4 regions of the Streptomyces sp. NPDC050388 genome follow, and region 3 is predicted to be linked to each of the others. Evidence: riboswitches for the same ligand, from Rfam matches in the RefSeq annotation. Region 3 holds a riboswitch; each other region holds the start of a gene.
The links. Region 3 has a riboswitch for cobalamin ahead of AB0I73_RS08655 (cobalamin biosynthesis protein). Riboswitches for the same ligand answer to the same signal wherever they lie in the genome.
Positions count from the first base shown of each region.

Region 1: linked by a shared signal. The riboswitch ahead of AB0I73_RS22715 (ribonucleoside-diphosphate reductase subunit alpha) and the one ahead of AB0I73_RS08655 (cobalamin biosynthesis protein) in region 3 are both predicted to bind cobalamin.
Region 2: linked by a shared signal. The riboswitch ahead of AB0I73_RS02640 (energy-coupling factor ABC transporter permease) and the one ahead of AB0I73_RS08655 (cobalamin biosynthesis protein) in region 3 are both predicted to bind cobalamin.
Region 4: linked by a shared signal. The riboswitch ahead of AB0I73_RS16675 ((2Fe-2S) ferredoxin domain-containing protein) and the one ahead of AB0I73_RS08655 (cobalamin biosynthesis protein) in region 3 are both predicted to bind cobalamin.

Region 1 is NZ_JBFAKH010000039.1:55,336-60,475, forward strand. Features, by position in the region: gene AB0I73_RS22715 (ribonucleoside-diphosphate reductase subunit alpha) at 1-1,795, opposite strand, end outside; cobalamin riboswitch at 1,920-2,066, opposite strand; gene AB0I73_RS22720 (GNAT family N-acetyltransferase) at 2,128-2,634, opposite strand; gene mctP (monocarboxylate uptake permease MctP) at 2,730-4,358, opposite strand; gene AB0I73_RS22730 (DUF3311 domain-containing protein) at 4,355-4,621, opposite strand; gene AB0I73_RS22735 (GntR family transcriptional regulator) at 4,788-5,140, opposite strand, start outside.
Region 2 is NZ_JBFAKH010000003.1:39,976-45,115, forward strand. Features, by position in the region: gene AB0I73_RS02625 (ATP-binding cassette domain-containing protein) at 1-52, opposite strand, end outside; gene cbiQ (cobalt ECF transporter T component CbiQ) at 49-798, opposite strand; gene AB0I73_RS02635 (energy-coupling factor ABC transporter substrate-binding protein) at 805-1,182, opposite strand; gene AB0I73_RS02640 (energy-coupling factor ABC transporter permease) at 1,179-1,892, opposite strand; cobalamin riboswitch at 1,922-2,131, opposite strand; gene AB0I73_RS02645 (ABC transporter substrate-binding protein) at 2,309-3,904, shown strand; gene AB0I73_RS02650 (ABC transporter permease) at 3,925-4,893, shown strand; gene AB0I73_RS02655 (ABC transporter permease) at 4,899-5,140, shown strand, end outside.
Region 3 is NZ_JBFAKH010000011.1:47,559-52,698, reverse strand. Features, by position in the region: gene AB0I73_RS08660 (cobyric acid synthase) at 1-1,246, opposite strand, end outside; gene AB0I73_RS08655 (cobalamin biosynthesis protein) at 1,243-2,208, opposite strand; cobalamin riboswitch at 2,330-2,491, opposite strand; gene AB0I73_RS08650 (hypothetical protein) at 2,635-2,856, opposite strand; gene AB0I73_RS08645 (inorganic phosphate transporter) at 2,888-4,150, opposite strand; gene AB0I73_RS08640 (class II aldolase/adducin family protein) at 4,392-5,060, shown strand; gene AB0I73_RS08635 (alpha/beta fold hydrolase) at 5,122-5,140, shown strand, end outside.
Region 4 is NZ_JBFAKH010000025.1:66,681-71,820, forward strand. Features, by position in the region: gene AB0I73_RS16670 (alpha/beta fold hydrolase) at 634-1,386, opposite strand; partial or broken gene AB0I73_RS16675 ((2Fe-2S) ferredoxin domain-containing protein) at 1,652-1,839, opposite strand; cobalamin riboswitch at 1,976-2,098, opposite strand; gene AB0I73_RS16680 (ferric reductase-like transmembrane domain-containing protein) at 2,230-3,216, opposite strand; gene AB0I73_RS16685 (SAM-dependent methyltransferase) at 3,586-4,053, opposite strand; gene AB0I73_RS16690 (hypothetical protein) at 4,238-4,393, shown strand; gene AB0I73_RS16695 (N,N-dimethylformamidase beta subunit family domain-containing protein) at 4,518-5,140, opposite strand, start outside.

The DNA of each region.
Region 1 (5,140 bases), on a different contig from region 3:
TGCGCGCGCGCAGCGCGGCCCACCGCTCGGGCCAGGTCACCTCCACGCCGTAGTGGTCGGGGTGCAGGACGCCCCGGGCCGTACGCGTCTTCTCCCAGGCCGGCAGAGGGCCGTGGGACTCGGCGAGGTCGGCGGACGTCTCGTACGCGGCGAGCATGATCCGCTCGGCGACACGGGTCGAGAGGGCCTTCGCCCCGGGGGAGTCGAAGGGCAGCCGGAGCTGGAAGAAGACGTCCTGGAGGCCCATCACGCCCAGCCCCACCGGGCGCCAGCGGGCGTTGGAACGGCGCGCCTGCTCGGTCGGGTAGAAGTTGATGTCGACGACCCGGTCCAGGAAGGTGACGGCGGTGCGGACGGTGGTGTCCAGCCGCTCCCAGTCGAGGCCGCCGTTCGCCCGGTCGACGAACGCGCCGAGGTTGACCGACCCGAGGTTGCAGACCGCCGTCTCCCCGTCACTGGTGACCTCGAGGATCTCCGTGCACAGGTTGGACGAGTGGACGACGTGGCCCGGCTCGGCGGTCTGGTTGGCGGTGCGGTTGGCGGCGTCCTTGAAGGTCATCCAGCCGTTGCCGGTCTGGGCGAGGGTGCGCATCATGCGCCCGTACAGCTCCCGCGCGGGGAGCGTCCTCGTCGCCAGACCCGCCGCCTCGGCGGCCCGGTAGGCCGCGTCGAACTCCTCGCCCCACAGGTCGACCAGGTCCGGGACGTCGGACGGGGAGAACAGCGACCACGGCGCGTCGGCGCTGACCCGGCGCATGAACTCGTCCGGCACCCAGTGCGCGAGGTTCAGGTTGTGCGTGCGGCGGGCGTCCTCACCGGTGTTGTCGCGCAGCTCCAGGAACTCCTCGACGTCCGAGTGCCAGGTCTCCAGGTAGACCGCCGCCGCGCCCTTGCGCCGGCCGCCCTGGTTCACGGCGGCGACCGAGGAGTCCAGGGTCTTCAGGAACGGGACGATGCCGCCTGAGTGCCCGTTGGTGCCGCGGATCAGCGAACCGCGGGAGCGGACGCGGGAGTAGGACAGGCCGATGCCGCCGGCGTGCTGGGAGAGGCGGGCCACCTGGTGGTAGCGGTCGTAGAGGGAGTCCAGTTCGTCCTTGGGGGAGTCGAGGAGGTAGCAGGACGACATCTGGGGGTGCCGGGTACCGGAGTTGAACAGGGTGGGGGAGGAGGGAAGGTATTCCAGGCGGCTCATCAGGCCGTACAGCGCGGCGACTTCGTCCACCGAGCGGGAGGTGTCGCTCTCGGCGAGACCGGCGGCGACCCGCAGCAGGAAGTGCTGCGGTGTCTCGACGACCTTGCGGGTGACCGGGTGCCGCAGCAGATAGCGGCTGTGCAGGGTACGCAGGCCGAAGTAGCCGAAACGGTCGTCCGCGCCGAGGTCGATCAGCGCGTCGAGACGGGCCGCGTGCAGCGCGACGAACTCGGCGGTCCGGTCAGCGACGAGGCCCTCGCGGTGTCCCGTCGAGATCGAGGAGGCGAACGACGTGACACCCTGCGAGGCGGCCTCGGCACGGATGCCGAGCGTCAGCAGTCGTGCGGCGAGCCGGGAGTAGGCGGGGTCCTCGGAGATGAGCCCGGCCGCCGCCTCGGTGGCCAGCTCCCGCAGCTCGGTCTCGTCCGCATGGGCGGACCGGCCGCGCAGCGCGGCGGCGGCGACCCGGCCGGGGTCGGCGCCCTGGAGGTCGACGGTCAGCTCGGTCAGGGTCCGCAGCAGCGCGGCACCGGGGCCGTCGCTCACGCCGCTCATGTCGGTCACGTCGACCGCTGAAGCCGGATCGGCTGGCGCGATGGTCACGTGGGGCTCTCCCTCGCTCGGCACGGGGCCTGGTCGAGGGCGGGGGGCAGCACACGGGCGCGCGCACGCACCTCGCGTCCACCGGCCCATTCCACGAGGCCCGGACGTCAGGCACCCGGACCGGACGGCCGGGCGCACTGTCGGCAGGTCCTCGGACTGAAGCCGTGCGGGAACGCAGAAAACGCGGACACGCACAAGTACACCGTTGCGGGACAGTTCCGGATTCACACCGGATTCCCCTGCGGCGACAGCAGGCATGAGCATACATCTTGTGCCGTGTGTCGCCGGCGGACCCATATCTTGTGTCGGGATGGTGCTGGAGCGCGGTAATGTCAGAGCGTCAGCTCGTAGGTGAGCAGCATGATGTCGTCCAGGTCCGGCAGCGGGTTCCAGTCGCGTTCGGGGGTGCGGGTGAAACCCAGCCGTTCGTAGACGCGGTGGGCGGAGCGCATGGTGCGCTGGGTCGACAGCACGATCCGACGGCACCCCTCGATCGCCCGTGCCCGGTCGACGCAGGCGCGCACCAGGGCCTCCCCGGCGCCACGGCCCCGGCCCGCGCGGGCGACCGCCAGCATCCGGATCTCCGCCTCGTCCGGCCCCGCTATGTCGGCCATCGGACCGGGGCCCGGCACGAAGGTCACCCCGCCCAGCACCGTTCCCCGCTCCACGGCGACCAGCACCTCGGCGGCCGCTGCCCGCCCCGCCACGTCCCGGAGCCGGCCGAGGTACGCGTCGCTCTCCCCGAAGTCGAGCAGCCCGTCAAGGAGATAGGCCTGCGCGGTGAGCTCGCCGAGTTCCTCGTACTCGTACGGCTCCACCGGCCGGGTGACGATGTCCATGAGGTGAGTGTGCCCGACGGGACGGCGACGGGCCGCCGGATTTCTCCGACGGCCCGTGAGCCCCGCGAGGGGGCTGGAGCCGGACGCCGGGTGCGTCAGTGCTTGCTCTCCGCCGTGTCCAGGGGCAGCTCCGCGCTGACACCCGGGTCGCCCGCGTCCGCCGTGTAGTCCTGCGGCCGGGTCTCGTCGATGCCCTCGGGGGCCTTGGCCGCCCTCAGGGCGAACGTCAGGGCGATCGTCACCAGGGCGTTGAGCACGAAGGCGGTGAGACCGATGTAGCCGATCTCACCGATGCCCGGGATCTCGTCCGACGAACCGCCGAAGTGCTTCTGCGTCGGCGAGGCCACCCCGTACGCCGCGACCGTGCCGTAGATCATGCCGACCGCCCAGCCGCCGAGCAGCGCCCAGCGGTGGAACCAGCGGGTGAACAGGCCGCCCACCAGGGCGGGGAAGGTCTGCAGGATCCAGATGCCGCCGAGCAGCTGGAAGTTGATGGCGACCGTCTTGTCCATGGTGAGGACGAAGACCAGCGCACCCACCTTCACCAGCAGCGAGACCACCTTGGAGACCTTGGTCTCCTGCGCCGGTGTCGCGTCGGGCTTGAGGAAGTCCTTGTAGATGTTGCGGGTGAACAGGTTCGCGGCCGCGATCGACATGATCGCCGCCGGCACCAGCGCACCGATGCCGATCGCCGCGAAGGCCACACCGGCGAACCAGTCCGGGAACATGTTCTCGAACAACTGCGGGATCGCCAGCTGCCCGTTGCTGACATCGACCCCGGCCGCGATCGCCATGAAACCGAGCAGCGCCAGCAGGCCCAGCATCAGTGAGTACAGCGGCAGGATCGTGGTGTTGCGGCGGATCACCTCACGGCTGCGCGAGGACAGCGTCGCGGTGATCGAGTGCGGGTACATGAACAGCGCGAGCGCCGAGCCCAACGCCAGCGTGGCGTACGTCCACTGCCCCGCCTCGCCCGGCACCAGCGAACCGCGCGGCGCGCCCGTGGCCGGGTTGGTCTCGCCGTACGCCTCGCTCGCCTTGGCGAAGACGGCGTCGAAGCCGCCCAGCTTGATCGGGATGTAGATGATCGCCACCGCGATCACGAGATAGATCAGCGTGTCCTTCACGAACGCGATCAGTGCGGGGGCCCGCAGACCCGACGAATACGTGTACGCCGCCAGCACACCGAAGGCGATCAGCAGCGGCAGGTCCTTGACGAACCAGTGGGTGCTCTCCCCGCCGCCGACGCCCATCACGTCCAGCACCGCCTGGATGCCGACCAGTTGGAGCGCGATGTACGGCATCGTCGCCAGGATGCCGGTGAGCGCCACCGCCAGCGACAGCCCCTTGGAGCCGAACCGCCCGCGCACGAAGTCGGACGTCGTCACATAGCCGTGCTTGTGCGAAACCGACCACAGCCGGGGCAGGAAGGTGAAGATCAGCGGGTACACGAGGACCGTGTACGGCACCGCGAAGAAGCCCGCCGCGCCGGCCGCGTAGATCGCCGCCGGTACGGCCACGAAGGTGTACGCCGTGTACAGGTCGCCGCCGAGCAGGAACCAGGTGACCCAGGTGCCGAACGACCGCCCGCCCAGGCCCCATTCGTCGAGGCTGTGCTCGTTCGCGGCCTTGCGCCAGCGGGCGGCCAGAAAGCCCATCACCGTGACGAGGACGAAGAAGAAGATGAAGACGGCGAGTGCCACGCCGTTCACGCCGTCGTTCACCGCTGAGCACCGCCCTTCGCGGCCGCGTGGGCGCGCTGGTCACGCTGCCACAGCTTGTACGCGGTCATCGTCAGTGAGGCGGAGACCGGCACCCACAGCATCTGGTACCAGTAGAAGAACGGGATGCCCATGAGGGCGGGGTCGGTCTTCGCGTACGAGCCGACCCACATCAGGGCCACGAACGGTGCCAGGAGGCAGACGGCGATGACGACGCGCATCGGCGTCACCACCGGCCGTCTGCCGGTTTCCGGGGCTTGCGACATAGAACGGTTCCGTCCCCTCGCTGATCGCCTGTTTGACGCGCAGGAAATCTAGGTCGCGGCGGACCGGGACGGAACCCCTCGCGGGGATTGCGTACTTAAACTCCACGGAACCTCGCCCGGACAGCGGCGGAATCTCCGGTGAAACCCCCGCCGATCCCTCCGGGGCTCAGTCCTGGGGGCGCTTCAGGCGGGCGACGAACTTGTACCGGTCGCCCCGGTACACCGACCGCACCCACTCCACCGGCTGCCCGTCCCGGTCCCGGGAGTGCCGGGAGAGCATCAGCATCGGCAGTCCCACATCGGTGCCGAGCAGGCCGGCCTCGCGCGGGGTGGCCAGCGAGGTCTCGATGGTCTCCTCGGCCTCCGCCAGGTGGACGTCGTACACCTCGGCGAGGGCGGTGTAGAGGGAGGTGTACTTGACGAGGCTGCGGCGCAGCGCCGGGAAGCGCTTCGCGCTCAGGTGGGTGGTCTCGATGGCCATCGGCTCCCCGTTGGCCATGCGCAGCCGCTCGATGCGCA
Region 2 (5,140 bases), on a different contig from region 3:
CCTCGTACGCGAAGGAAGCGCCCCGCAGGGCGACCAGCGCGGGCCCGCTCATGACAGGGGTCCTTCCAGGACGAGGGTGAGGACGGCCAGCGCGACGAGCAGCACCACGCTCCCGGCCGTGAAACGGACGGAGACCCGGGCCTCCGGCACCAGCACGCGCAGCGTGCCGTCGTAGCCGCGTCCGGCGAGCCCCGTCTGCAGCCGTGCCGCCCGGTCGAAGGACCGGACGAACGCGGTCGCGCCGAGCCCGCCCAGCGAACGCCAGGTCGCCGCCCGGGTGGTGTGCCCGAGCCGAGCCGCCTGCGCCTCCCGGACCCGGCGCACCGAGTCGAGCAGCAGGAAACTCATCCGGTACGTCACCAGCGCCACATCGACGAGGGGAGCGGGCACCCCGGCCCGCACCAGACGCGGCAGCAGGTCGGACATCGGCGTGGTGAAGGCGAACAGCAGCACCCCGAGGGAGGCCGCCGAGGTGCGCAGCAGCAACTCCCCGGCCCGCAAAGGCCCGTCATCGGCCCAGGCCACGAACCCGCCCGGCCCGCCCACCCGCACCAGCAGCGTCAGCGCCCCGGTCACGCAGAAGCCCAGCGGGACCCGGTAGGCACGCCACAACCGTCGCCCCGGCACCCCCGCCGGACCCAGCAGCACCGCGAGCGCGGTCAGCAGCACCAGGACCGAGCCCGGCCAGGGCGGCAGCGAGACCGCCAGCACGGTGAGCCCCAGCCCGAGCACGGCCTTGTCCACGGGATGACGGCGGCGCCAGCGACTGCTGTGCGCCGCCGCGTCGATCGGCAGCACGGGGGATCAGGTCCCGGGTCCCGCGGGGGCCGCTTCGTCGACGTCCGCCTCGGTGCCGGCCCCCCGCTCCTGCTCCGCCCGCGTTCGTTCCGCCCCCTGCCGGCGTCCCCTCCGCAGCCCGAAGTAGTACGCGAGCACGCCCGCGCCGATCGCCGCCTGGAGGGCGAACAGCGCCGACTCGATCTCCCCGGACGGCGGTTCGTACAGCGGCGAGAACCACGGCTCGTAGTCCGGGTCGATCTCGGTGATCGCGGTCTCCGCCTCCGCGTCGGCGCCCGCGAACGGCTCCTCCTTGTGGTCGCCGAGCCCGAGGACCAGCGGCACCACGGCGAGCACGGCGACCAGAAGCAGCAACAGGGAGTTGATCTTCGCGTCACGGCTCATCGGGCCACCGCCTCGCTCGCGCCCGCGCCCGCCGTCTTCTTCCCGAGCCCGGTCACCAACACCCCGAGCCGGGTCAGCTCGCCCTTGCTGGATTGCACCAGCATGCGCATCACCAGCACCGTCAGCAGCCCCTCGCTCACCGCGAGCGGGATCTGCGTGACGGCGAAGATGGAACCGAACTTGCCGAGCGCGCCCAGGAACCCGCTGCCCGGGTCGGGGAAGGCGAGCGCCAGCTGCACACTCGTCACGCAGTACGTCGACAGGTCGGCGACGAACGCGCCGCAGAACACCGCGGCCATCAGCGGCGCCCCGTACCGCCGCGCCAGCCGGTAGACCCCGTACCCCGCCCACGGCCCGACGACCGCCATCGAGAAGACGTTGGCGCCGAGCGTGGTCAGCCCGCCGTGGGCGAGCAACAGGGCCTGGAACAGCAGGGTGATGGTGCCCAGCACCGCCATGACCGGCGGCCGGAACAGGACGGCGCCCAGCCCGGTGCCGGTGGGATGGGAGCAACTCCCGGTCACCGAGGGAAGTTTCAGCGCGGACAGAACGAAGGTGAACGCTCCCGACGCGCCCAGCAGCAGCGTGCTCTCGGGGTGTTCCCTGACCTCACGGATGAGCGACCGGGCTCCGTGGACGACGAACGGCGCCGACGCGACGCCCCAGGCGACCGCGTGCGCCGGTGGTAGAAAACCCTCGGCTATGTGCATGGCTCAGCAGACCCTCTCCAGCACCTCGTGGATGGTTGACGCGCCCTGGCCGGTCTCCTGGCTGACGGGTACCACCGCCCGTGCTCCGCCTTCCCGGGTCCGAGGGGGACCCAGTGGCTGCCGTTCGGTCCTGTCGGGGGACAGGGCCTGGGGCCGGAGCCGGACTTCCCGATCACAGTGGCGAGGGCCGCACCGGCATCACACCGGATTTCCCGTTCACCAAGGCGAGGCGACACTAGACCCCGTCCCGGGCCGCTGACAAGCACTCCCGGGGGGCGCACGGACGGCGCCCCGCAGCTCGCACCCCACGGGCCCACCACGCCGAAGTGCGGGAATGAGGGGAGGGGGTCCTGGGCAGAACCCTGCTGCAACTAATATGCAACAACGAGATCCGGGCAGCAAAGGTGTGAGATCAGATGACGACCCGACGAATAAAGGGTGCCGCCGTCGCGGCGACCATGGCCGCCGCGGTCGCCGCGTGCTCGGCGCCCGGCGGCGGCACGGACGGCGCCGCGGGCGGCGGGTCCGCCGACTCCGTGGTGATCGGGGTCGCCTCCGAACCGGACACCCTGAGCCCCCTGCTCGGCTACGGCAAGGACGGCAACTCCAAGATCTTCGACGGGCTGCTCGCCCGGGACTCCGACCTGGAACTCGAGCCCGCCCTCGCGAAGGCGCTCCCCGAGATCACCGACGACGGCCGCACCTACACCTACACCCTGCGCCCGGGCGTGAAGTTCAGCGACGGCGAACCCCTCACCGCCGAGGACGTCGTCTACACGTACGAAACGGTGCTCGACGACAAGACCAACAACACCGCCAAGAGCGAACTCGACGCCGTCAAGGAGGTCCGGGCGGACGGCGACGACAAGGTCGTCTTCACCCTCAAGTACCCCTACGCGGCCTTCCCGGCCCGCACCGTCCTGCCCATCGTCCCCGAGCACGTCGCCGGCGAGCAGGACCCCAACACCGGCGCCTTCAACACCGAGCCGATCGGCACCGGACCGTACGTCCTCACCGGCTGGAGCAAGGGCGAAAAGCTCACCTTCAAGGCGAACCCGGACTACTGGGGCGGCGCACCGAAGGTGAAGAAGCTCACCATGGCGATCATCGCCGACGACGACGTCCGCGCCACCCGGCTGCGCTCCGGCGACCTCGACGGCGCGACCCTCCCGCCCAACCTTGCCGCCACCTTCAAGAACGACGACGCCCGCAAGACCTACCGGGCCACCACCTACGACTTCCGCGCCGTCACCCTCCCCACCGGGAACAAGATCACCGGCGACACCACGATCCGCCGCGCCCTCGACCTCGCCGTGGACCGCCAGGCCATGGTCGACAAGATCCTCGACGGCGCCGGCCGCCCCGCCTACGGGCCGTTGCCCCTCGACGACCCCTGGTACGCCAAGGACATCGAACGCCCCCAGGACCTCGCCGAGGCCAAGAAGATCCTCGACCGCGACGGCTGGAAGGCCGGCCAGGACGGCATCCGCGCCAAGGACGGCGCCCGCGCCGCGTTCACCCTCTTCTACCCCTCCGGCGACAAGGTCCGCCAGGACCACGCCCTCGCCTACGCCTCCGACGCCAAGAAGGCCGGCATCGACGTCAAGGTCGAGGGCGCCACCTGGGAGGTCATCGAACCCCGCATGGGCAAGGACGCCGTCCTCGCCGGCTTCGGCAGCACCGGCGACCCCGACTTCGGCCTCTACACCCTGCTGCACTCCTCCCTCGCCGGAGACGGCTTCAACAACATGCCCCACTACGACAACCCCGCCGTCGACAAGGCCCTCGAGACCGGCCGCCGCGCCCAGAACCCCGACGACCGCAAGGCCGCCTACGACGACCTCCAGCGCGAACTCGTGAAGGACCCCGGCTACACCTTCCTCACCCACATCGACCACCTGTACGTCCTCGCCGACCGCTGGGGCGACCTCACCACCCAGGTCGAACCGCACGAGCACGGCTTCGCCAGCGGCCCCTGGTGGAACGCCGAGGACTGGCAGCCCGAGAAGTGAAGACCCTGCCCTGGACGGCGATGGGACACCTCGTGGCACGGCGGGCCCTGCTCGCCGTGCCCGTCCTCCTCGTCGTGACCTTCGGCGCGTTCGCCCTCGCCGCCGCCTCCCCGTTCGACCCCGTCAAGGCCTACGCCGGCACCGCCGCCCTCGGCGCCGACCAGGAAACCCTGGACCGGCTCCGGGCCAACCTCGGCGTGGACCAGCCCTTCACCGTCCGCTGGTGGGAGTGGCTGACCTCCGCCCTCACCGGCGACCTCGGCCACTCCAGCGTGATGCGGCAGCCGGTGGCCGAGGCGATCGGCGAACGCCTGGTCTGGTCCACCCTGCTGTGCACCGTCGCGTTCGCCGTCGCCGTCCTCCTCGGCACCCTGCTCGGCGTCCTCGCCGCCCGCCGCCCCGGCTCCCTCCTCGACCGCACGGTCACCTCCCTCGCCTACTGCCTGGAAGCCGCGCCGGTCTTCTGGATCGCCCTGCTCGCCGTCTGGCTGTTCGCCCTCCACCTCGACGTCCTCCCGGCCGGCGGCCTCACCGACACCGGCAGCGAACACGTCACCGCCGCACAGGTCACAAGCCACCTGATCCTGCCCGCCGGCGTCCTCGCCGTCTCCCAACTGCCCTGGTTCACCCTCTACGTCCGCCAGGGCGTCGGCGACGCCCTCGCCGAGGACCCCGTGCGCGGCGCCCGCGCCCGCGGCCTCGCCGAACGCACCGTCCTGCTCGGCCACGCCCTGCGCTCCGGCCTGCTGCCCGTCCTCACCCTCATCGGCTCCCGCGTCCCCGAACTCATCACCGGCGCCCTCCTCGTGGAGACCGTCTTCAGCTGGCCCGGCATCGCCGCCGCCACCGTCGAGGCGGCCACCGCCGTCGACTTCCCCCTCCTGGCCGCCCTGACGACCCTCGCCACCGCCGCCGTCCTCGCCGGAAACCTCCTCGCCGACCTCCTGTACGGACTGATCGACCCGAGGGTCAAGCTGGATGAGATGTGATCCCCATGGCTGACACCACCGTCGAGAAGGCCGACGCGACCGCCCCCACGGCCGCGACCGCCTGGCGCTCGCACGGCACCACCCGCCGCTCCACCCACACCCTGCGCCTGCGCGTCTCCGCCACCCTGGTCGCCCTCACCGCCCTCGCGGTGCTGCTCGTCCCCCCACTGGTCCAGCTCGACCAGCAGGCCGTCGACCTCGCCTCCAAACTCCTCCCACCCAGCCGGTCCCACCCCTTCGGCACCGA
Region 3 (5,140 bases):
TGTCATCAGAGATGAACGCTGTCCCGCCGGTGACGTCGGCGACCCCGTGATGGATCTCGTACCCCTCGACGGGCTCCCCGAGGGCTTCCCCGGCGGGACGGGTCAGCGTCTTCTCCCGCGCGAACCGCACCCGCACGGGCAGCAGTCCGAGCCCGTCGACGTGCCCGGCGCGGCTTTCGACCTCGTCCTCGATGTGCTCGCCGAGGATCTGGTAGCCCCCGCAGATCCCCAGCACGGGCCGTCCCTCGGCGGCCCGTCGCTTCAGGGCGTCCGCCAGCCCCCGCTCGCGCAGCCATTCGAGGGCCCGCACGGTCCCGCGGGTCCCCGGCAGGACGACGAGGTCGGCGTCGGCCAGTTCCTCGGGCCGGTCCACGAACCGCACGACGACGCCCGGTTCGGCCGCCAGCGCGTCCACGTCCGTGAAGTTGGACATCAGCGGCACCGCGCACACGGCGACCCGCAGCACGTCCTCGCCGACCGGCGGGGCGACGGCCGACTCCCGCACGGCACCGCGCAGGGACACGGCCAGCCCGTCCTCCTCGTCGATGCCGAGCCCGTGCCGGAAGGGCAGTACGCCGTACGTGTGCCGCCCGGTCAGGCCGTGCAGCATGTCGAGGCCCGGCTCCAGCAGCGTCACGTCGCCCCGGAACTTGTTCACCAGGAACCCGGCGACCAGCGCCTGGTCCTCGGGGGAGAGCAGGGCGACGGTGCCGAAGAAGGAGGCGAAGACCCCGCCGCGGTCGATGTCGCCGACGACGAGGACGGGGAGCCCGGCGTTCCTGGCGATCCCCATGTTCACGATGTCGGTGCGCCGCAGGTTGATCTCGGCCGGGCTGCCGGCCCCCTCACAGATCACCGCGTCATACGTGTCCCGCAGCTGTGCGAGGCAGTCCAGCACCGTGCCCAGCAACTGTTGTTGCCGTCCGCCGTGGTAGCCGCGCGCGCTCAGCTCGCCGACCGGCTTGCCCAGCAGCACCACCTGGCTGCTCCGCTCGCCGCCCGGCTTGAGCAGCACGGGGTTCATCAGTGCGGTCGGCTCGACCCGGCAGGCCTGGGCCTGCATGGCCTGCGCCCGCCCGATCTCGGCGCCCTCGCGCGTCACGAACGAGTTCAGCGACATGTTCTGCGCCTTGAACGGCGCGACCTTGACGCCCTGCCGTGCCAGCCACCGGCAGATCCCGGCGGTCACGACGCTCTTGCCGGCGTCCGAGGTGGTACCGGCGACCAGCAGACCCCCACCGCTCATGACCTGTGCCCCTTCCCGACGATCCGTGCGGCGACGATCCGCGCGGCGGCACCGACGCCGAGCGTCAGCCAGCCGACGCGCCGCGAGAGCCGTACCGCCCGGTCGATGTCCGCCACGGCCACGGGACGGCCGGTGCCGTTGAGGACGGGCCGGTGTTCGACCCGCCCGGCATAGGACAGCGTTCCGCCGAGCCGCACGCCGAGCGCGCCCGCGAAGGACGCCTCCACGGGGCCCGCGTTGGGGCTGGGGTGCTTCGCGGCATCCGCGCGCCACGCCCGGACGGCGCCCCGCGGGTCCGGCCCGGCGACCGCGGCGAGTACGGCGGTCAGCCGCGCCCCGGGCCACCCGGCGACGTCGTCGAGGCGGGCGGAGGCCCAGCCGTAGCGCCGGTACCGGGGGGACTTGTGGCCGACCATGGCGTCCAGGGTGTTGACGGCCCGGAACCCGAGCAGTCCCGGCACCCCGGCGACGGCGCCCCACACCAGGGCGCCCACCACGGCGTCGGAGGTGTTCTCGGCGACGGACTCCACCACCGCGCGGGCGATCCCGTCGGCGTCCAGCGCCTGCGGGTCCCGCCCGCACAGGTGCGGCAGCCGTGCCCGCGCGGCCTCGATGCCCTCGGCGGTGCCGGTCTCCAGGGACCGCCCGACGGCGCGGGCCTCCCGGGCCAGCGACGTCCCGCCGACGACGGCCCAGGTGGCGGCGCCGGTCAGGGCGATCGAGGCAGCGGAGGAGGACCGTACGCACCGGGCGGCAAGGCTCCCCAGGGCGACGGCCCCGCCGACGCAGACGGCGGTGTGCAACGCGCCCCGGCCGCGGTCGTCCCGCCACAGCATCCGTTCCACGGCAGCCGCGGCCCGCCCGAAAGCAGCGACCGGATGTCCCCGGCGGGGATCGCCGAGGAGCAGGTCGCCGAGGAGGCCGGCGGCGGCGCCGTACGCGAACTCGCGATCGGCACCCACGGGTTCAGCCGGTGGGGGATCCGGTGGAAGGGACCGCCCCGATCCGGGGTGGAGTGTCGCTGGTCGACCTCGACGGGCAGCCGGGCATGGCGATATGTCCTCACTCAGGGTGTCCACGCCCTGGTTCGACGAGACCGGCGGTGAGAGTTCCTGGCTCCCGGGGTGTGCACCCCGGTGACAGTGGCGGGACCGCGCCGGACTTACACCGGCTTCCTCTCCTGTCGCCGCATTGGCATCCGGCAGTCCACCACGGTCCGGAAGAACCGTCAACCTGCCTTTGACCTGCGAGGCTGAAGTGTGCTGAGGCCCACAGAGGGGTTCCGGTGGGGGAACGCGAACGGGCGGAGCGGGGCGCGAAGCCCCGCACCGCCCGTCGGACGGAGACGACTCTGATCAGACCGCGATCAGGCCGAGATCAGGTCAGGATCAGGCCATGATCAGATAGATCCCGTACGCCACCGCCGCCGTGCAGGCCGCGAAGCAGGCGTAGGCGCCGGTGACCGCCAGGGCCGCGGACCGGCCCTGGGCGGCGGCCCGCTCGTGGCGGGACAGGCCGACGATGCCGAGGGTGAACAGGGCCACCAGGGCCACGGTGACCACGAGGCTGACGCCGAAGACGGAACCGAGGGCCGCCCAGTCGATCTTCATGGTGCTCTTCTTCCTTCGTACCGGGGCGCGGTCAGACGGTGGTCTTGGCGGCCGGGTCGGTGGCGGCCGGGGCCGGGATGGTGGCCGAGAGCTCCTCGACCGGGCTGCCCGCCGGGGGCGGGGTCACCGCGGCCATGGCGGCGGTCACCACGCCGGCCGGCTCCTCGGCGGTGGCGGCCGAACCGTCGGCGGCATCGTGGTCGTTGACGTTGGTGTGGTCGACGACCTCCCGCCGGGAGATCTTCCAGATCGCCGCGCTGGAGGAGACCAGGAAGACGGCGACGACGGCGGTGCCCCAGCTGCCGGCCCGGCAGACCAGCTCGGCGATGGCCCCGACCAGGGCCGCCGCCGGCAGCGTCAGGCCCCAGGCGACGAACATCCGGGTGGCCGTCGACCAGCGGACGACACCGCCCTTGCGGCCCAGGCCCGCGCCCATCACGGCACCGGAGACCGAGTGCGTGGTGGAGAGGGAGAAACCGAGGTGGGAGGAGGCCAGGATGACCGTCGCGGCGCTGGTCTGGGCGGCGAAGCCCTGCTGCGGCTGGAGGTCCGTCAGGCCCTTGCCCATCGTGCGGATGATGCGCCAGCCGCCGAGGTAGGTGCCGAGCGCGATGGCGACGCCCGCGGACACGATGACCCACAGGGGCGGGTCGGAGTCCGGGGCGAGGGTGCCGCCGGCGACCAGGGCCAGGGTGATGATGCCCATCGTCTTCTGCGCGTCGTTGGTGCCGTGGGCCAGCGAGACGAGGCCGGCGGAGGCGATCTGACCCGCCCGGTAGCCCTTCTCGGACGCCTTGCCGTCGGCCTTCTTGCCCAGGCGGTAGGTCAGCCGCGTCGCGAACATCGCGGCGAGGCCGGCGACCAGCGGCGCGGCGATCGCGGGGATCAGCACCTTGGTGACCAGGACGTCACCGTGCACCGCGCCGAAGCCCGCCGAGGCGACGGTGGCGCCGATCAGACCGCCCATCAGGGCGTGCGAGGAGCTGGACGGCAGACCGACCAGCCAGGTCAGGAGGTTCCAGAGGATCGCGCCGACCAGTGCGGCGAAGATGACCTCGGGACGGATGCCGGCCTCGTCGACGAGGCCTTTGGAGATCGTGTTGGCGACCTCCACGGAGAGGAAGGCGCCCACCAGGTTCAGCACGGCGGACATGGCCACCGCGACCTTGGGCTTGAGAGCACCGGTCGAAATGGTTGTCGCCATCGCGTTCGCGGTGTCGTGGAAACCGTTCGTGAAATCGAACGCGAGTGCGGTTACCACCACAATCGCGAGGATCAGCGAGAAGCTTTCCATTTACCCAGGCAATCGTTCGAAGTCATTGGCGCGTTGAACGTAGGTAACCTGAGTGAACAGAAGATGAACTGGGATGGGCGTCGGGATGACCGTGATGGGTGCGGTTGCTCCGTCGGACGGCCGTACGTCCACCACGGCCCGCCCGTGGCGGTGCGGCTGAAGGGCCGCGCTCCGTCGACGGGCGTTCGCGGCCGACCGCGGAGCCGTTGAAGAGACCTTCGTCACCCGGCAGGATCACGGCATGGCCGAGCAGCAACGGGACGTGAGTGACGAGGAGACGCGCGCCTGGACCGGCCTCGTCGAGGCCGCCCGCCGGACCGTCTCCGACGGGCTCGTCGTCGGCACCTCCGGAAACGTCTCGGTGCGGGTCGGTCCGACCGTGCTGGTCACGCCGTCGGGAGTGCCCTACGACCGGCTGACCCCGCACGACGTGACCGGTGTCGACCTCACCGGTCGGCAGGTCCTCGGCACCCTGGTCCCGACCAGCGAGCTGCCCATGCACCTCGCGGTGTACCGCACGACCGGCGCCCGCGCCGTGGTGCACACGCACGCCGTGCACGCGACGGCGGTCTCCACGCTCGTCGACGAACTCCCGCTCGTCCACTACATGGCCGCCGCGCTCGGCGGGCCCGTCCGGGTCGCCCCGTACGCGACGTACGGCACCGAGGAGTTGGCCGAACACGTGCTGCGCGCCCTCGACGGCCGCACCGGCTGCCTCCTTCGGAACCACGGCACCCTCACCCACGGCACCACCCTCGACCAGGCCTACGACCGCACCGCCCAGCTGGAGTGGATGTGCAGGCTCTGGCTGACCGCCTCGTCCGTCCCGGGCCGCTCCCCGGCCCTCCTGTCGCCCGACCAGCTGGCGGAGGTCGCGGACCGCCTGCGGGGCTACGGGCAGCGCGACTGAGTCCCGCTTCGGGCGGGACGTCCACTGGCCGGGTGACCGCTCCGCCGGGACACTGGGTTCCGTGCGCACTGTCAGAGCGA
Region 4 (5,140 bases), on a different contig from region 3:
GGTTCCGTACGACGGGGCGGCTCCGAGCGGTCTGGACGTCCGCCGTGCGGCCGACAGGTCCGCACGCCCGCAGCCTGGTGACACGTGCGCCAGGCACCCAACAGACATCACCGCATCCCCCCGACTTTCCTGCGCAGCGGCCCCGCGCAGAACTCTCCTGTTCCACGATTCAGTGCTTTTTTTCGTGCCAGAACACGCTTCGACCCGATACCTCCGGGCCGAATGCGCTCACAGTTTTCACGTTGGGTCACACAATGGCAACCCCCCGAAACCGGAGGGGAGATGCCCAGTCAGCGGCCCGCCGCGAGGGGCGTGTACCCGTCGACTCGCACTCAAACCCCTTGCACCAACGGGGAATTCACTTCTCTCGTGACAACCGGGCCATGACCGCCGCCACCTGCACCATCCGCCACTGAGGCATGGTCACCCACCCCGTGGGTTTCGGCCAGATTCGGCAGCGGCATGTCTGAACGCCGCCCGTGCCGAACCCCTTGACGGACACCCGGCACACGGGCGAACGACCCGGCGCGTGAAGGAAGCCACCGGCGCTCACGACCCCGTGCGTGCGCGGGCGTACACCAACCCGCTCGCTGCAGTACCGCAAGCCCCCGCGAGCCGCGAACATGCCGTCCGTCATCGCCCGTCGGCGTCGGCGCACTCGGCGACGAGCCGCACGACGGTGTCCGGATGGTCCGCCAGGAAGAAGTGCTCCCCGGGGAGCGTTTTCAGCCGGAAACCGGCCGTGGTGTGACTCTTCCAGGCCGCGGCCTCCTCCGGCGCGACCTGCGGGTCCCGGTCCCCGGTCAGGCAGAGGACGGGCGTGTCCACCACGGCGTCGGGGACCGGCCGGTACCGGGTCACCGCCCGGTAGTCATTGCGTATGACGGGCAGGAACAGGTCCATGAGATCCGGGCTGCGGACGATCTCCGGGTCGGTGCCGCCGAGACCGGCAAGGTGGTCGAGGATCTCCTGGTCGGAGTCGAAAGCCGGGATCTCGCGCGGTGCCGACGGGGCGGTCCGGCCGGAAACGACGAGACGGCAGTGTGCCGTCAACCGGTCGCGCCCGAGCCGGAGTACCGACTCGAAGGCAACGGACGCCCCCATGCTGTGGCCGACGAGCACGAGCGGCACGGGCTCCGCCGCCCATCGCCGCAGGGACGGCAGCAGCCGGTCGGCGAGTCCTTCGACGGTCGCCACGAACGGCTCGTCGAAGCGCTCCTGCCGCCCCGGGTACTGAACGGCCGCGACATCGTACCCCTCGGGGAACCGCCGTGCGAACGGCGCGTAGAACGAGGCGGCGCCACCGGCGTGCGGAAAGAAGAGCACGCGCGCGTGAGGTGGCACGGCACCGCGCAGTGGTCTGATCCAGGGGTCCTTGCCCTCCATCGGAGCTTCCCGCCCTTCTTCTCTTCCCTGCGGCCGGAGTCGCCCGCCCGGCAGGCCCGGTGTGACCATCGCCGACCGTACGGTGCCCGCGCGCCGACCGTCGAGGGGCACCTCGCGGGGCGCGACCGCCAGGTGCCCGGTGCCGGGGGCGGCAGAGATCGGTCGACCCACGGGAGGCAACCACCAAGATCCACCTGGCGGCCGATGCCCGTTGCCGGCCCCCGTGTTCGCCCTCACCGTCGGACAGGTCGGCCGACCCCGGTCAGACCGGCCGGGCACCGACGGCACGGCCCTCGGCGGGGGGGGCTGGACGACAATGACGTCGGCCCGGTCGCAGACGTCGAGCATGTGGAGACACGTACCGGCGCCACCGTGCGCAGGCGTCGGGTCCGGGCCGTGTGATCGACACCGGTCGCCTCGGGTCTGCCGCAACAGCAGTCCCGGCACGACGATGCGGCACGGAACCGGTCCGGCCGCGGTTGCGCCCGCCGGCTCCTCGGTCGTCGCCCCGGTCGGCGCTGCGGGCACGCCACGCCCTTCGTGTCTCCGGTGAGATCCGCCCCGGTGGTTCGTCGAGGGGCGACCGCGTGAGTTCCCTGGCTCTCGGGTCGAGGCTCGCCCCGGCCTTCCCACCCGCCCCGGGCAGTGGCCTGTCGGGATCCGCTCACCGGTCCCAGTGGCGGGACCGCGCCGGATTCACACCGGCTTCCTCGCTCCGCCGTCGCCCTGTCGCCGGCCAGCCCTCCACTCGGGTGGCGCCCGCACCACGATGGCCTCTGCCCGCCCCGGGGTACGGCCCGGCCGAAGGGCCGGGCACCTCGCCCACCGGCTCGGGCCGAGCGGTCATTCCGTTTCGGGGGCGTGCGGGCTGCTCACGGGCGGCTCGGTCAGGCGGTCCCGGCCGCCGTCGTGGCCGGACGCCACCACCGCGAGGAGACCGATCACGACGGCCGCGGCGGCGACCCGACCCGCGGCCCGCAGGCCCCAGCCCGGCAGGGACCCTCCCTGGCACCGGCCCGGCGCACCCAGCCGCTCCGCCCGCCGGGCCGGCCGCAGCAACCGGAGCAACAGCATGACGGCGACCGGCAGTTGCAGCAGCCACAACACGGTGCGCGGCCACTCGCCGTACCAGACGTTGGTGCCGTACAGCAGGGTGTGCCACACGCTCAGCACGTACACGACGATCACGAAGCGGTGCAGTCGGCGCCAGGCGTTCGCACCGATGCGGTGCCGGACGTAGAACAGCAGCCCCAGGGGGATCGCCAGGTACAGGGCGCCCTGCCCGAGGGGGATGGCGATGCGGCCGGTCCCGGAGTCGTACCAGCCGGGCACGAAGGCGTCCGCGAAGCCGACCCACAACCGCTCGGCCCACCCCACCTGATCTTCGTAGCGCACGAGTTCGGCCGAGAACATCAGCGCGTGCGCGAACATCAGCGCCATCGTGGTCAGACTGGTGGTGCGGTGCCAGCGTTCCAGGACCTGCCGGGAGACGGGCAGCCGGGCCGGGCGCGGCCCCGACAACAGCAGCCCGAGCATGACCGTGCCCCACGCCCACAGCAGCCCCGACCAGCCGAACGCCTGGCTGAGCAGGTACATCCAGTACGTACGCGGGTCGTCCATGAACGGCATGACCGCGACCGTCGCCGACTCGCCCGACTCCATGCGCGCCCAGAAGAACACGAACACAGCCGCCGTGAGGACGACCGCCGCACTCGCGTCGACCAGTGCGGCCCGCAGATCGGCCCGCAGGGTGACGCGGGCCGCGGGGGGCCGGTCAGGGGTGGGCGGCGCGGTCGTCCCGTCGTCCTCGGGCGTCGTCTCTGGCAGCATCCTCGGGCTCCCCGGCGCGGGCCACCGTTGAACGGTGTGCAGGTGTCGTGGAGGAACAAGTGTGGCCGGTGTGAAGGAGATTCACCGAGACGACATCCGGCCAGAGACGCTGGACGAGGCCGAGGAGTTCGGCGCCCATCTGCTGCGTCGCGCCATCGTGAGCGGGCGGCTGCACACGTTCACCACCCGCTCCTGGACACGGCCGCCGGGGGACGGCGAGACGTACACGGTGATCCGCATGCGCCTGGGAGCCGCGCGCCCGGCGGACGGCGGACGAACGGAGAACGCGGGGCCGGAAAGCAGCTGGAGACCGGCTGCCGCGGCAGTCTCCTCACCGGGGATTCCAGGGGTTTCACCCCCAGACTCCGCTTACGGCTGGAAGTACTCCGACATCAGGCGGCTGACCCATTCCGGCTGCTCGATGTCCACCGGGCGGAACTCCGCCATGGCCGGCTTCAGGTCGATGACCGGGGTGCCCGAGACCGCGTCGAGGCCCACCACCGTCAGTTCGCGGCCGCGGACGGATTCGACGGCGCAGCACGTCGACCCGATGCGGTTCGGTCTGCGGGGGCCGCGGCCGGCGAAGACGCCGACGGGCGGGAGGTCGGAGCGGCCGCGGTAGGGGCGGGGTTCGCGGTGGTCGTCGAGTTCCGGGAACCGGTCGAAGACGAAGAGGACTTCCACGTGGGAGAAGCCCTCCAGACCCTGGAGGCAGGCCTCGCCGAAGCGCTCGTCGATGGTGATCGTGCTGCGGACGGCACCCCAGTTGTCCGTGTGCTGGACGTCCGTCCGGTTGTTTCGGACCGTACCTATCGGTGTGATCTCGAAGCTCGGCATGGGTGGAGGCTACCCCCGCCGCGCCCACGCCGGCGTCTCCTCGGGGGCGGAGGCCCGGCGGATCGACCGTCGGCCGCGGCCGGGCCGACCCGGCCACCGACCGGACCGACTCCGTCCCGGACCGACTCCGTCCCGGTCCGGCCCGGCCCGGTCCGTCGAGGCGCCCGCCCCCGAGGAGCCGCCGGTGGTGGGCACCCGGCGGGGCAGCCACCTCCGCAACCAGGGCAGGACACGGCTCGGGCTGGACATCACCTCGTCCGACGGCGGTGTACCGGAAGCGGTGTTCGGGTTCTCCGCGCATCCCGACAACCCCGATGCCCCCACGAATTCTTCGCCATGATCGGCTCGTACGAGGAAGGCCGAACGGTCCTGCGCGGGGACCCGCCGGATCGAACGGGCCGGCAAGGGCCTCGGCGTGACCGGGGCCGGCTTCGGGTCGGCCGGTCGGCGCGGGCGCGTCCGTCTCAGGTCGAGCCGTAGACCTCGCGCACGTTGTCGCGGGGTGCCGGCCGGGTCTTGGCGGCCGGTCCCTCCGCGAAGGCCCGGAGCAGGTTCTCGGTGGCGCGGGTCACGAAGGCCCCGGTGCGCGCGTCCATGCCGTGGTTGCGGCCGTTCTCCCCCGTCCCGGCCATGAGGCCCTCGACCCACCGCATCGTCCCGGACGCGAAGACGCCGGCCCCGCTCGGCACCGTGTAGTACGCCGAATCGGAGTGGCTTCTCCTGCCGTTGCAGACCAGGGGGGAGTGGGCGATGATCTCGATCGGCGCGTCCGGAAGCGACCCCGGGGTGACACGGTCGTACTCGACGCCGACGAGATGGGCGAAGGAGTCGCCCCGCTTCACTCCGGTGCCCGCGAAGAGCCAGTGCCCGGCGTTGCGGACGACATAGGGGGCGTTCACGGGATAGCCCTCGTAGAGGACCCCCGTCAAGGACGATTCCGGGTCGGGGTCGGGTGCCTGGCGGAAGTCGGTGGTCACCAGGGCGCCGTGGCGGGGATACAGGGGATCGTGGCGGTAGTCGGTCTTGTAGCAGACCACGGTGCGGTCCCCGTCCTCGAGCCTGATCCGGCGGAAGCAGGTGTTGGCGC